Regions from separate parts of the Thauera butanivorans genome, predicted to be linked through region 2. Evidence: predicted binding sites of a transcription regulator. Region 2 holds the regulator's gene; the other holds the start of a gene.
What was found. The regulator sigma-54, encoded in region 2, starts transcription at its own class of promoters, with help from an activator protein. The targets are predictions, from matches to a motif close to TGGCACGCTTNCTGCTNA.

Region 1 (6,978 bases), 2.3 Mb from region 2:
CGCCGCGCAGCGCAGCCACGTCGCCGACCGCGCGCTGGAGCGCCTGCGCTACCTGGAACGCCTGATCCGCGACATGCTGCTGTTTGCCCGCGGCGACAGCCTGGGGCGGCAGCGCTTCCACGTCTGCGAACTGGCGGCGGAACTCGCCCATACGCTGGAGCCGCTGGCGAGGGCGAAGCAGATCGAGTTCGACGCGCACTGCGGCTGCGGCGACACCGAACTCCTTGGCGACCGCAAGGCACTGGGCGGCGCGCTCACCAACCTGCTCGAAAACGCCATCCAGGCCAGCGAGGCGGGCGGCTGCGTGCGCTTCGACGTCGCAAGCGTGCCGGCCGCCGACAGCGGCCTGGGCGTGGCCGCGGTGCGCTTCGCCGTCAGCGACGAAGGCCGGGGCATTCCGGCCGAGTTGCAGGAGCGCCTGTTCGAGCCTTTCTTCACCACGCGCGCCGAAGGCACCGGACTCGGCCTCGCCATCGCGCGCGGCGTCGCGCGCGGCCACGGCGGCGACATCCTGCTGCGTTCGGCGCCCGGCCAGGGTTCCACCTTCATCCTCAGTCTGCCGATGTCGCTCGAACTGCCGGCAGACACGACTTCTTCGCCGTCACCGCCATGATCGAACACCTGAACATTCTCGTCGTCGAGGACGATGCCGCGCTGCGCGATGCCGTGTGCTTCACGCTGGAGATGGCCCGCCACGGCGTCACCGGCGTCGATGGCGGACCGGCGGCGCTGGCCGAACTCGAGCGCCAGCGCTTCAACCTCGTCGTCACCGACCTGCGCATGCAGCCGATGGACGGCCTCGAACTGCTGCACGAGATCCGCCTGCGCCAGCCGCAACTGCCGGTGCTGCTGATGACGGCCTACGGCGACGTCGACAAGGCGGTGGCAGCGATGCGCGGCGGTGCCTGCGACTTCCTGATGAAGCCCTTCGAACCCGAAGTGCTGCTGGAGAACGTGCGGCGCTACGCGGCGCTGCCGCCCGCCGCCGAGGACACCGTCGCCGAAGACCCGCATACCTGCAATCTGCTGGCACTGGCCGCGCGCGTGGCCGAGACCGACGCCACGGTGCTGCTGTCCGGCGAGTCCGGCACCGGCAAGGAAGTCTTCGCGCGCTACATCCACAGCCATTCGCCACGCTGCAGCGGCCCCTTCATCGCGATCAACTGCGCGGCGATCCCCGAGAACCTGCTGGAGGCCACGCTGTTCGGCTACGAGAAGGGCGCTTTCACCGGCGCGCAGGCCGCACAGCCGGGCAAGTTCGAGCAGGCCCAGGGCGGCACCATCCTGCTCGACGAAATCTCCGAAATGCCGCTCGGCCTGCAGGCCAAGCTGCTGCGGGTGCTGCAGGAGCGCGAAGTCGAACGCGTCGGCGGCAAGAAGCCGGTGGCGCTCGACATCCGGGTGCTGGCCACCAGTAACCGCGACATGCAGAAGGAGATCGCCGCGGGCCGCTTCCGCGAGGACTTGTACTACCGGCTCAACGTCTTCCCGATCGCGATTCCCGCGCTGCGCGAGCGGCCGGGCGACATCGTGCCGCTGGCACGTCATTTCCTCGGCCAGCACGCTGCGCGGCTCAAGCGCCAGGCCCGCCTGGCGCCCGAGGCCGAGAACCTGCTGCCGAGTTACGGCTGGCCGGGCAACGTGCGCGAACTTGAGAACACCTTGCAGCGCGCGCTGATCCTGACGCCCGGCGACACCGTCGGCGCCGAGACGCTGCGCCTCTGCCTGCCGCACTGGGACGGCGCCGCAGCGGCGCCGGCGCAGATCGCTCCGGCGGCAGATTTTGCCGCGGCATCCAGCAAGGCGCCTGCCGCGCCGGCGGCAATGTTTGCCGCCAGCCAACCGTTGCCGCCGCAGACCGGGGCTGTCGCTGCAACTGCCCAGGCCGCTCGCCCGGCGAACATGAAGGATCTCGAACGCGAGCACATCCTCGGCACGCTGCGCGAACTGGGCGGATCGCGCAAGAAAACCGTCGAAAAGCTGGGAATCTCGGAACGAACCTTGCGCTACAAGCTGCAGCAGTACCGCGACGAAGGCTACGATGTCTAGCCGGCGGACGAACTGCATGGCGGTGGCACGGGCTTTGCTCTGCTAGACTGACGTCAACAGCGACAAACAGAGCGACACAGGCCGGGGAACCGAAGATCGGCAGACAGATCACAAGGCCGAAGACCTGGACCGGAGAGCGAGCATGGACACCCGTGGAATCGACCAGATGTTGAGCGAACTGCGCTCGGTATCCCAGGCTGCACAGAACAAGCCTGTGGAAACGGCTGCGCCCGCGGCGGGCGGCGTCAACTTCGCCGATGTGCTCGACAACGCCCTCAAGGACGTCAGCGCGGCCCAGTCCGAAGCACGCCAGATGGCGCAGGAGTTCTCTGCCGGCGACCCCAACGTCAATCTTCAGGACGTGATGGTCAACCTGCAGAAGGCCAACCTGTCCTTCCAGCAGATGGTGCAGGTGCGCAACCGCTTGGTCACCGCGTATCAGGACATCATGAACATGCCGGTCTGATACAGCCACGAAGCCAGCGCGACATAGGGCCGGATCACGGCCCCATGTTTTTTACAGGTGGGACGCGAAATTCCGGACGGCCTGGAGCAGGGTTTCCTGCAGCGTCCTTTCTTCTCCGCTGAGCTGGCGCTGCAACGCGGCGACCAGGCCATCGATCACGGTCCGCGCCGCCGTCCCATAGTCGAAGCCTGCCTTGTGGTAGTCGGCCTGCCCCATGTCTGCGGCCATGCCCGACATCGGGATGCCGCCGCGGGCGCTCGTCCACATTTGCAGCTCCAGGTGCAGGCGCGTGCCGGGATCGAGGTCGCTGGTGGCCTTCGACCAGGCATCCTTGACGCTTTGTGGGGCGTCATTGGGCGGGAAGAGCATGGTATCGGCACGGCCGATGCGGGTCAGGCCGTCCTGGTTCAGGTCGCGGCTCATGTTGCGTGGCAGCAGCAGATTGAGCGCGCCTTCTTCATCGAGCGTGGCCGGATCGGGGAGAGAGGCCAACGAATGCATGTGCTGCAGGGCTCGCAGTTCATCCTGGCTCAGTGTTTGCAGGAACGCCTGTGGCTGGGCAAAGCCATTGGCTGCGTCGGCCTTGCCGAGGATGTTCAGGTAAGTGTCCCTGCTGCCGTCCAGTTGGGCGTGATATTCACGACCGAGTCCGGGGTTCTGGCGACGCTCCTGCAGCCAGGACTCGTAGCCTGCCTGGATGGTCTGGCGATCAAGCGTCGGGCCGTGGCCAGCAGTGCCTGGGACGGCCGAGGCGGACATGGGGGATTCTGCCGCGTCGATTTCACGCGCTGCCAGCGCCCGGCCGATGCTGGAAAGGCTCACGCTTTCGGTGTTGCGCGATAGCGCGACGAGCGCGGACGAAGCGGCATGGCCGTTCTGCTGCTGGAGGGCGGATCGAACGGATGCCCCGTAAGCCTGGATGCCGTGGCCTGATTGAATACGCATGCTGTTCTCCGTCGAGTGTCTCCAGACGGGGAGCAATAGTCATGCCTTTCCACTGTCGAGCCATTCCGGCGCGGCGCAGGGGCAAAATCGAACAGGCCGGTGTCCAGCACGCGATCCAGCGCCACCTTGCCGAACTCGGCGACTTCGATGCGGGCGCGCGGGTTCAGGCCACGCAGGATGGCCATCAGGCGTTCGCGTTCCTCGGCGCCGACCAGATCGATCTTGTTGAGCACGATGACGTCGCAGAATTCGACCTGCTCGATCAGCAGATCGACCACGGTACGGCGGTCCTCCGCCCCGAGCGACTCGCCGCGTGTCTGCAGGCTGTCGCGCGAGCCGTAGTCGTGCAGGAAGTTGCGGGCGTCGACCACCGTGACCATCGTGTCCAGCTGCGCCAGGTCGTTGAGGCAGCGTCCGTCCTCGCCTTCGAAGGTAAAGGTCTCGGCGACCGGCAAGGGTTCGGAGATGCCGGTGGATTCGATCACCAACTGGTCGAAGCTCCCATCGCGGGCGAGGCGTTCGACTTCGACCAACAGGTCTTCGCGCAGGGTGCAGCAGATGCAGCCATTGCTCATCTCGACCAGCTTCTCGTCGGTACGGGACAGTTCGGCGCCGCCGTTGCGAACCAGCGCGGCGTCGATATTGACCTCGGACATGTCGTTGACGATGACCGCGACCCTGCGTCCTTCACGGTTGTGCAGGATGTGGTTCAGCAAGGTGGTCTTGCCGGCGCCGAGGAAGCCCGAGAGCACGGTCACCGGCAGTTTTTTCTGTTGCGGCTGGGAAAGGTCTGCGTTCATTGCTCGTCAATTCAGTAAAAGCGCGATCGGTTATGTTATAATATAACAAAAGGCGTTTCAACGAGCGTGCATACCTCCGGGCGGAGGCTTCGCCAGCGGCAGGGGGTGGAAGTCGGCCCTCAGGCCGTCGGGCAGTTCCCGCAGATGCCGCGGATTTCGACGATGGCGCTTTCCATCCTGAATGCGTGGGCCTGCGACAAATCCGTCAGGTGCTGCTCGATGGCGTGATCGGCGAATTCCTGCACCGATCCGCAGCGCTTGCAGATTGCAAAGGCGACCAGGTCATGCTCATGCTCGTGTGGATGCGCACAGGCGACGAAGGCGTTGAGGCTGTCCAGCTTGTGGGCGAGTCCGCAACTGACCAGTTTGTCCAGCGCCCGATAGACCTGCGGTGGAGCCTTGATCCCCTCGTCGCGGAGCTGCTCGAGCAGCGCATACGCGCTGGTCGGCTCCTTGGCACGCTGCAGCGCATTCAACACCAGCGTCTGGTGCCTGGTGAGTGTCGGACTGGGCATTCCCTGTTTCTCCAATCGGTTCGTCTCCTGGCGTCCGCCAGGTGAAGCACATGCGTGTCGATGAGCTTCGGCACCATCCTGCCGATGGGGGCCGGGCAGGTATATCTCAGGTCTTATAGAGGACTTTTGCGCGTTGGCCTTGACCGGAGCGTAAATCGGTCGCATCCTCGCGGTCGCCCGCGTTGCATGAGTGCTGCGCCCGGGTTCCCATGAATCATGCCAGAGAGTGCGTACAACATGACCGAGAGAGTGAACTGCCATCGCCTTCAGGTGGCTGCGAATCTGAAGCGTTTCATCGAAGAAGAGGCCCTGCCGGGCACGGGCGTGGATGCCGCCGCCTTCTGGAAAGGCTTCGATGCGCTGGTACACGATCTCGCTCCGAAGAACCGCGCGCTGCTCGCCGAGCGCGATCGCCTGCAGACCGAACTGGACAAGTGGCATCGCGCCAATCCCGGCCCGATCACCGACATGGCCGCTTTCCGTGCCTTCCTCGAATCGATCGGCTATCTGCTGCCGCAGCCGACCGGCGTGAAGGTGGATACTCCCAACGTCGATAGCGAACTGTCGTCGCAGGCCGGCCCGCAGTTGGTGGTGCCGGTCATGAACGCCCGCTACGCGCTCAACGCCGCCAATGCCCGCTGGGGCTCGCTGTACGACGCGCTGTACGGCACCGATGCCATCCCGCAGACCGACGGTGCCGAGATCACCAAGGGCTACAACCCGGTGCGCGGCGCCAGGGTGATCGCCTTCGCCCGCAAGGTGCTCGACCAGGCCGCGCCGCTGGCCGGCGGCTCGCACGCCGATTCGACCGCCTACGCCGTGGTCGATGGCAAGCTCGCCGTCACGCTGAAAAACGGTTCCACCGTCGGCCTGCAGCAGCCTGAGAAGTTCGTCGGCTACCAGGGCGGCGCCGCCGCGCCGAGCGCGGTGCTGCTGAAGAACCACGGCCTGCACATCGACGTCCAGATCGACCGCAACGGCGCCATCGGCAAGACCGACGCCGCGGGCATCAACGACCTGATCGTGGAAGCCGCGGTGTCCACCATCATGGACTGTGAAGACTCCATCGCCGCGGTCGATGCCGACGACAAGGTCGTCGTCTATCGCAACTGGCTGGGCCTGATGAAGGGCACGCTGACCGAAGAGGTGCAGAAGGGCGACAAGACCATCACCCGCCGCCTGAACGCCGACCGCGAATATACCGCCCCCGACGGCGGCAGCCTGCGCCTGCACGGCCGCTCGCTGCTGTTCATCCGCAACGTCGGCCACCTGATGACCAATCCGGCGATCATCGACGGCGAAGGCCACGAGATTCCCGAAGGCATCCTGGACGGCGTCGTCACCACGCTGATCTCGATGCACGATCTCGCGCGCAAGGGCAACTCGCGCACCGGCAGCACGTACATCGTCAAGCCGAAGATGCACGGCCCGGCCGAAGTCGCCTTCGCCGACGAACTGTTCAGCCGCATCGAGGATCTGCTCGGCCTGCCGCGCCACACGATGAAGATGGGCATCATGGACGAGGAGCGCCGCACCTCGGTCAACCTGATGGCCTGCATCGCCGCCGCCAGGAGCCGCGTCGTCTTCATCAACACCGGCTTCCTCGACCGCACCGGCGACGAAATGCATACCGCGATGGAAGCCGGCCCGATGATCCGCAAGGGCGACATGAAGACCAGCACCTGGATCCAGGCCTACGAGCGCAACAACGTGCTGGTCGGCCTGACCGCCGGCCTGCGCGGCAAGGCCCAGATCGGCAAGGGGATGTGGGCCATGCCCGACCTGATGGCGGCGATGCTGGAACAGAAGATCGCCCATCCGAAGGCCGGCGCCAACACCGCCTGGGTGCCGTCGCCGACCGGCGCGACGCTGCACGCGCTGCACTACCACCAGGTCGACGTCGCCGCGATCCAGCAGGAAATGGAGAAGATCGACCTCGCCGCCGAACGCGACGCGCTGCTGGCCGGCCTGCTGACCGTGCCGGTCGCCGCCAAGGCCGACTGGAGCGCGGAAGAACGCCAGCAGGAACTGGACAACAACTGCCAGGGCATCCTCGGCTACGTGGTGCGCTGGGTGGAGCAGGGCGTCGGCTGCTCGAAGGTGCCCGACATCAACAACGTCGGCCTGATGGAAGACCGCGCCACGCTGCGCATCTCCAGCCAGCACATCGCCAACTGGCTGCGCCACGGCATCGTCAGCGCCG
Region 2 (6,978 bases):
CGGCGTCGACGGTCTCGACGCCGATGATCTTCGTCTCCGGGCGCACCCGCTTGACGTAGGCCGCCACGCCGGCGAGCAGTCCGCCGCCGCCGACCGCACAGAAGATGGCATGGATGGGCCTGGCATGGGCGCGCAGGATCTCCATGCCGATCGTGCCCTGGCCGGCGATGACGTCCGGGTCGTCGTAGGGATGGACGAAAGTCAGCTTCTCGCTCTTTTCCAGTTCCTGCGCATGGGCGTAGGCGTCGGAATAGGATTCGCCGGCGAGCACGACTTCGCCGCCGCGCGCCTTGACCGCGTCGATCTTGATCTGGGGCGTGGTGCTGGGCATCACGATGACGGCGCGGGTGCCGAGCCGTGCCGCCGACAAGGCGACGCCTTGGGCGTGGTTGCCGGCCGAGGCGCAGATGACGCCGCGCTTCAGGGCCTGCGGCGACAGCCGCGCCATCTTGTTGTAGGCGCCGCGGATCTTGAAGCTGAACACCGGCTGCATGTCCTCGCGCTTGAGATGGATGCGGTTATGCACGCGCGCGGACAGGTTGGCGGCGAGATCGAGCGGCGTCTCGACGGCGACGTCGTAGACGTGGGCGTTGAGAATGCGCTCGAGGTAATCCGTGGGGGTGCTCATCGAAGGCTCGCGGGGCAGCAAAGCCGTCGAGGTTAGCAGCCGATGCGGCACTGCGGCAATAGCACCGCCGATAGGCCGCTTGCCGGCCGGGGCGTGCTTACGCCGCGCCGTCGCCGTCGGCGGCGCTCATCGCCTGCATCTGGCGGTCGATGAATTCCTGCATCGCGTCGATGCCGCGCAACTGCAGGATGGTCGAGCGCACGGCGGCTTCGAGCAGCACCGCGAGGTTGCGGCCCGCGGCGACGGGCAGCACCACGCGCATGACCTTGACGCCGAGGATGTCCTTCACTTCCTGCTGCACCGGCAGCCGGCTCGGGTCGCCGTCGCCGGGCTGGCGGCGTTCGAGATGGCAGACCAGGCGCAGGCGCATCTTCCGGCGGCAGGCGGTCTCGCCGAAGATGGTGCGGATGTTGAGGATGCCGAGGCCGCGGACTTCGATGAAGTCCTGCAGCATCGGCGGACAGCGGCCCTCCAGCACGGTCGGGGCGATGCGCGAGAACTCGACGACGTCGTCGGCGACCAGGCCGTGGCCGCGCGAGATCAACTCGAGCGCGAGCTCGGATTTCCCCGCGCCGGAGTCGCCGGTGATCAGCACGCCGACGCCGAGCACGTCCATGAAGACGCCGTGCAGCGAGATCTTCTCGGCCAGCTCGCGCGACAGGTAGAGCCGCAGCTGGTCGATGACGCTGGCCGAAGGCTGGGGGGTGGTGAAGAGCGCGACGTCGTGCGCTTCGCAGACGCCGCGGATGATGTTCGACACCGCGCAGCCGTCGGCGACGATGATCGCCGGCGGCTGGCTGGACAGGATCTCGTTGAGGTGGTGGGCGACCTTGTCGGTGGTCTGGCGCTGGGCCCAGGCCAGTTCGGCGGCGCCGACGATCTGCAGCCGGGAAGGATGGATCAGGTTCAGGTGGCCGACGAGGTCGGCCGGCCAGATCCGTTCTTCGGCCACCGCCAGCACGGCATCCAGCCGTCCGCTGACATGGCTGAGCTGAAGGAGCTCCCGTTCAGCCTCGAACAGCCGCGCGACGCTGGTCTGCCTCATTCATCGGCGCCCCAGTTCACGAACAGCTTGTGGATGTGCGCGGCGTCGGGTGCGTCCAGCAGGGCCTCGCGGAATTCGCGGTCGCTGAACATCTGCGCCAGTTCGGACAACAGCTGCAGATGGGTCTCGTTGGCCTGTTCGGGCACCAGCAGCACGAACAGCATGCTGACCGGCTTGCCGTCGGGCGAATCGAACTGAACCGGCGCCGCCAGGCGGAGAAAGGCGCCCGCCGCGTCCTTGAGGCCCTTGATGCGGCCGTGGGGAATGGCGATACCCTGGCCGAGGCCGGTGGAGCCGAGCCGTTCGCGGGCGAACAGGCTGTCGAATACGAGGCTCTGGGCGATGCCTTGGTTGTTCTCGAACAGCAGGCCTGCTTGTTCGAAGACGCGCTTCTTGCTGCTGGCGTCCAGATCGACCACCACGTTCGACAGTGGCAGGAGTTGAGATATCAGGCTCATTCGCTATGGAGCTTGCGCAGCGCCGTTACCGCTGGCGCCACGTTGGGCGACGGGGGTTGGACCGGGGTGCGTTGAAGCCGCGTCTTGATAAACGCGCGCATTATAACCACACCCCGGAAGGAAAGCCGCAAGAGACGATCCACCGGTTCGCCTTCGAAGCGATGACCGCGTTGCCCAGCCTTGCCGTGCAATGAGCACCGTCTGCGGCTTCGCGTCTTGTCCTCGCTTCGAATGCAAGCCGGTATCAGGCCTCGGGCGGCGCCTGGTGCTTCAGGGCTTCGTGGTTGTGGTCGGCCATTTTCTGCTTGTACTTCTGGACCTGGCGATCGAGCTTGTCGGCCATCGCGTCGATGGCGGCGTACAGGTCGGTATCCTCGCTTTCGACGAAAATGTCCTTGCCGCGCACGTGCAGCGTGACTTCGGCCTTCTGCTGCAGCTTTTCGACCGAGAGGATCACCGCCACGCTGGTGACGTTGTCGAAGTGGCGGATGACGCGGTCGAGCTTGGCGCCGACGTAGTCGCGAATGGCCGGCGTGACTTCGACGTGGCGCCCGGTGATGTTGAGATTCATGCTAACTCCTGTTGTTGTCAGATCGATTTGCGCAAACTGACCGGCGGGATATTGAGTGATTCGCGGTATTTCGCGATGGTGCGACGTGCGACCACGATACCCTGCTGGCCCAGAACTTCTGCAATTCGTGCGTCGGACAAGGGTTTCTTCCTGTCCTCTGCGTCCACCAGCTGGCGGATCAGTGCGCGGATTGCCGTTGAGGAAGCTGCTCCGCCGGTGTCGGTGGAAACGTGGCTGCCAAAGAAATACTTGAGTTCGAACACGCCACGCGGTGTCGCCATGTACTTCTGCGTGGTGACGCGTGATACGGTGGATTCGTGCAGCTCGAGCTGGTCTGCGATCTCCCGGAGGGTCAGTGGCCTCATCGCCACGTCACCATGATCGAAGAACTGTCTTTGCTGGTCAACGATGGCCTGGGACACGCGCAGGATGGTGTCGAAGCGCTGCTGCACGTTCTTGATCAGCCAGCGTGCCTCCTGGAGCTGGCCGGTGAGTCCGCCGCCCTGTCCCCTGTTCTGCTGCAGCAGGCTGGCGTACAGGCGATTGACGCGCAGGCGCGGCATCGCCTCCTGGTTCAGGCTCACGCTCCAGCGCCCGCGGACCTTGCGCACGACGACGTCGGGCAGCACGTAGCGCGTTTCGGAAGCCGAGTGGCGCAGGCCGGGATGCGGGTCCAGGCTGCAGATCAGGGCGTGCGCGGCGCGCAGTTCGTCGTCGTTGCAGCCGGTCAGCTTCTTCAGGCGGACGAAGTTGCGTTCGGCCAGCAGTTCGAGGTGCCCGTCGACGATCTCGAGCGCCAGCATCTGGATCGAGCTTTCGGGCATCGCGCGCAGCTGCAGCGCCAGGCACTCCTGCGGCGTGCGGGCGCCGATGCCCGCCGGGTCGAGGTTCTGCACGTGGCGCAGCGCGATCGACAGATCGTCGAGGTCGATCTCGAGCTCGGGCGGCAGCAGTTCGAGCAGTTCCTCGAGCGGCTGGTACAGGTAGCCGTCGTCGTCGAGCGCTTCGATGATGAAGCGCACCAGTGCGCGGTCGAGGTCGTTCAGCGGCGACAGCGCGACCTGCTGGTCGAGGTGTTCGCGCAGCGACAGCTCGGCGGCCTGGATTTCCTGGAAGTCGACGTCGTCGTCATCGTCGCGCTTGGCCGAGGTGCCGGTGCCGACGTTCGACCAGTCGATGCCTTCGTCGCCGCCTTCGCGCTCGGCTGTACCGCCGTTGTCGCCGTCGCCGCCCCCGTCGGTGTCGGCTTCGCGCTGCTGTTCACGCTCGCGCTCGGCCGGCGAGGAACTGGTTGAGGGTTCGAGCCTGGGCGGCGGCTCGTCGAATTCCTCGCGCTCCAGCATCGGATTCTCGAGCAGGAAGCGCTCGATCTCCTGGTTCAGCTCGATCGTCGACAACTGCAGCAGCTTGATCGACTGCTGCAGTTGCGGCGTCAGCGTGAGGTGCTGGGAAAGCTTGAGCTGGAGACTGGGTTTCATCCTGGACTAGAGGCGGAAATGCTCGCCGAGGTAGACCTGGCGGACTTTTTCGTTGGCGATGATCTCGCCCGGCTGGCCGCTGGCGAGCACGCGGCCTTCGCTGATGATGTAGGCGCGGTCGCAGATGCCGAGCGTCTCGCGGACGTTGTGGTCGGTGATCAGCACGCCGATGCCGCGTTCCTTGAGGAAGCGGATGATCTTCTGGATGTCGATCACCGCGATCGGATCGACGCCGGCGAAGGGCTCGTCGAGCAGGATCAGGCGCGGGTCGGTGGCCAGCGCGCGCGCGATCTCGCAGCGGCGGCGCTCGCCGCCCGACAGCGAGATGGCGGTGTTGTCGCGCAGATGGCTGATGCCGAGCTCTTCGAGCAGCTCCTGCAGGCGCTCGTCCACCTGGCGGTTCTCGAGCCCCTGAAGCTCCAGCACGGCGCGGATGTTCTCGGCCACGGTGAGCTTGCGGAACACGCTCATTTCCTGCGGCAGGTAGGACAGGCCCAGCCGCGCCCGGGCGTGGATCGGCAGGTGGGTCAGGTCCTTGCCGTCGAGGCCGATCTGGCCGCCGTCGGCGCGCACCAGGCCGACGATCATGTAGAAGCAGGTGGTCTTGCCGGCGCCGTTGGGGCCGAGCAGGCCGACGACCTCGCCCGAGCCGACTTCGAAACCGACGTCATGTACGACGGTGCGTGCCTTGTAGCGCTTTTGCAGGCCAGCGACCTTAAGCAGACTCATCGTGGGGCTCTTTCAGCAGCTTGCGGATCAGGTCGGGTGCGAAGCCGCGGGTTTGCAGGAAGCGCGCCTGCCGCGCCCATTCGCGGGCATCGGCGGGCGGCGTGGTGAAGCGGCTGCGCAGCACGCTGCGCGCACGCTCCGATTCCGATTCTGCACATTCGCTGGCGATTGCCTCGTCGACCAGGTCACGGTCGAGGCCACGCCGCGCCATTTCGCTGCGCAGGCGGCTGGCGCCGAAGCGCGCCGCCTTGCTGCGCACGAAAGCCTGGGCGAAGCGTTCGTCGGACTGCAGGCCGAGCTCGCCCATGCGTTCGATCACCGCCCGGATCTCGTCCTCGTCGCCGTAGGCCGCGAGCTTCTTCGCCAGTTCGGCGCGAGAGTGGTCGCGGCGGGCGAGGTGGCGCAGGGCGCGTTCGCGCAGGCTCGGTTCAGCCATGGCAGCCGCTGGTGTCCCTGTCAGGCCTCGTCCGCCGCGACGGCCGGGGCTGCGCCGCCCGACGGCATTTCGGGCAGGCTGACGGCGGCACGGACCTTGTTCTCGATCTCGCGTGCCAGCGCCGGGTTGTTGCGCAGGAACTCGCGCGAGTTGTCCTTGCCCTGGCCGATCTTGTCGCCGTTGTAGGAATACCATGCGCCGGACTTGTCGACGATCTTGTGCACCACGCCGAGGTCGATGATCTCGCCTTCGCGCGAGATGCCTTCGCCGTACAGGATGTCGAAGTGCGCTTCCTTGAACGGCGGTGAGACCTTGTTCTTGACGACCTTGACGCGGGTCTCGGAGCCGACCACCTCGTCGCCCTTCTTGATCGTGCCGGTGCGGCGGATGTCCATGCGCACCGAGGCGTAGAACTTCAGCGCGTTGCCGCCGGTGGTGGTCTCGGGGCTGCCGAACATGACGCCGATCTTCATGCGGATCTGGTTGATGAAGATCACCAGCGTGTTGGTGCGCTTGATGTTGGCGGTCAGCTTGCGCAGCGCCTGCGACATCAGGCGGGCCTGCAGGCCGGGCAGCTGGTCGCCCATCTCGCCTTCGATTTCGGCCTTGGGCGTCAGCGCGGCGACCGAGTCGACGACGACGATGTCGACGCCGCCCGAGCGCACCAGCATGTCGGCGATCTCGAGCGCCTGTTCGCCGGTGTCGGGCTGCGAGATCAGCAGGTCCTCGATATTGACGCCGAGCTTCTCGGCGTAGCCGACGTCGAGCGCATGCTCGGCGTCGATGAAGGCGGCGGTACCGCCGAGCTTCTGCATCTCGGCGATGACCTGCAGCGTCAGCGTGGTCTTGCCGGAGGATTCAGGACCGTAGATCTCGACCACGCGGCCGCGCGGCAGGCCGCCGAGGCCGAGTGCGATGTCGAGGCCGAGCGAGCCGGTGGAGACGGTCTGGATGTCGCGCTCGACGTTGCCGTCGCCCATGCGCATGATCGAGCCCTTGCCGAACTGCTTTTCGATCTGCGAGAGCGCGGCGGCGAGTGCCTTGGCCTTGTTGTCGTCCATGAAAACTTTTCCTGAGTGATGGGCGGATTATGGCACAGAGCTTGCAGGGATTTTCGGCGGCGAGCTGTCGCAGCCCTGAACAAGGTCTCTGACGGCGTCAGCTTAGCATCTGTATTTATATACAGCAAATATGTCATGCAATATCCGCGCCAGCCAGTTCGATCAAGCGGCGCAGCGCCTGGATGACGGTCTGGCGCCGCACTGCCTCGCGGTCGCCGGCCAGCTGCAGCGTCTGCACCAGCGTGGCCGCGCCGCGCCGCGCCCAGGCCACGCACACCATGCCGACGGGCTTTGCCGGCGTGCCGCCGCCGGGGCCGGCGACGCCGGAAACGGCGATCGCGACGTCTGCCGTGCTGTGGATCAGCGCGCCTTCCGCCATTTCGGTGACGGTCGCTTCGCTGACGGCGCCATGCGCTTCGAGGGTCGTGGCGGCGACGCCCAGCATGTCGGTCTTGGCCGCGTTGGAATAGGTCACGAAGCCGCGGTCGAACCAGGCCGAGCTGCCGCTGGTGGCGGTGACGGTCGCCGCGATCCAGCCGCCGGTGCAGGATTCCGCGGTGGCCAGCAGCCAG

Region 1: fliE (flagellar hook-basal body complex protein FliE) is a predicted target of sigma-54. The motif match lies at 2,073-2,090, and genes of this name have one in related genera.

The regions. Positions count from the first base shown of each region.
Region 1 covers NZ_CP183038.1:2,970,666-2,977,643, reverse strand. The annotation lists gene ACNQFN_RS14400 (sensor histidine kinase) at 1-613, shown strand, start outside; gene ACNQFN_RS14395 (sigma-54-dependent transcriptional regulator) at 610-2,049, shown strand; gene fliE (flagellar hook-basal body complex protein FliE) at 2,192-2,515, shown strand; gene ACNQFN_RS14385 (hypothetical protein) at 2,567-3,337, opposite strand; gene ACNQFN_RS14380 (GTP-binding protein) at 3,334-4,260, opposite strand; gene ACNQFN_RS14375 (Fur family transcriptional regulator) at 4,380-4,775, opposite strand; gene ACNQFN_RS14370 (malate synthase G) at 5,013-6,978, shown strand, end outside.
Region 2 covers NZ_CP183038.1:696,311-703,288, forward strand. The annotation lists gene ilvA (threonine ammonia-lyase, biosynthetic) at 1-628, opposite strand, end outside; gene hprK (HPr(Ser) kinase/phosphatase) at 726-1,673, opposite strand; gene ptsN (PTS IIA-like nitrogen regulatory protein PtsN) at 1,670-2,131, opposite strand; gene hpf (ribosome hibernation-promoting factor, HPF/YfiA family) at 2,376-2,702, opposite strand; gene ACNQFN_RS03390 (RNA polymerase factor sigma-54) at 2,720-4,180, opposite strand; gene lptB (LPS export ABC transporter ATP-binding protein) at 4,187-4,909, opposite strand; gene recX (recombination regulator RecX) at 4,896-5,345, opposite strand; gene recA (recombinase RecA) at 5,366-6,406, opposite strand; gene ACNQFN_RS03410 (CinA family protein) at 6,540-6,978, opposite strand, start outside.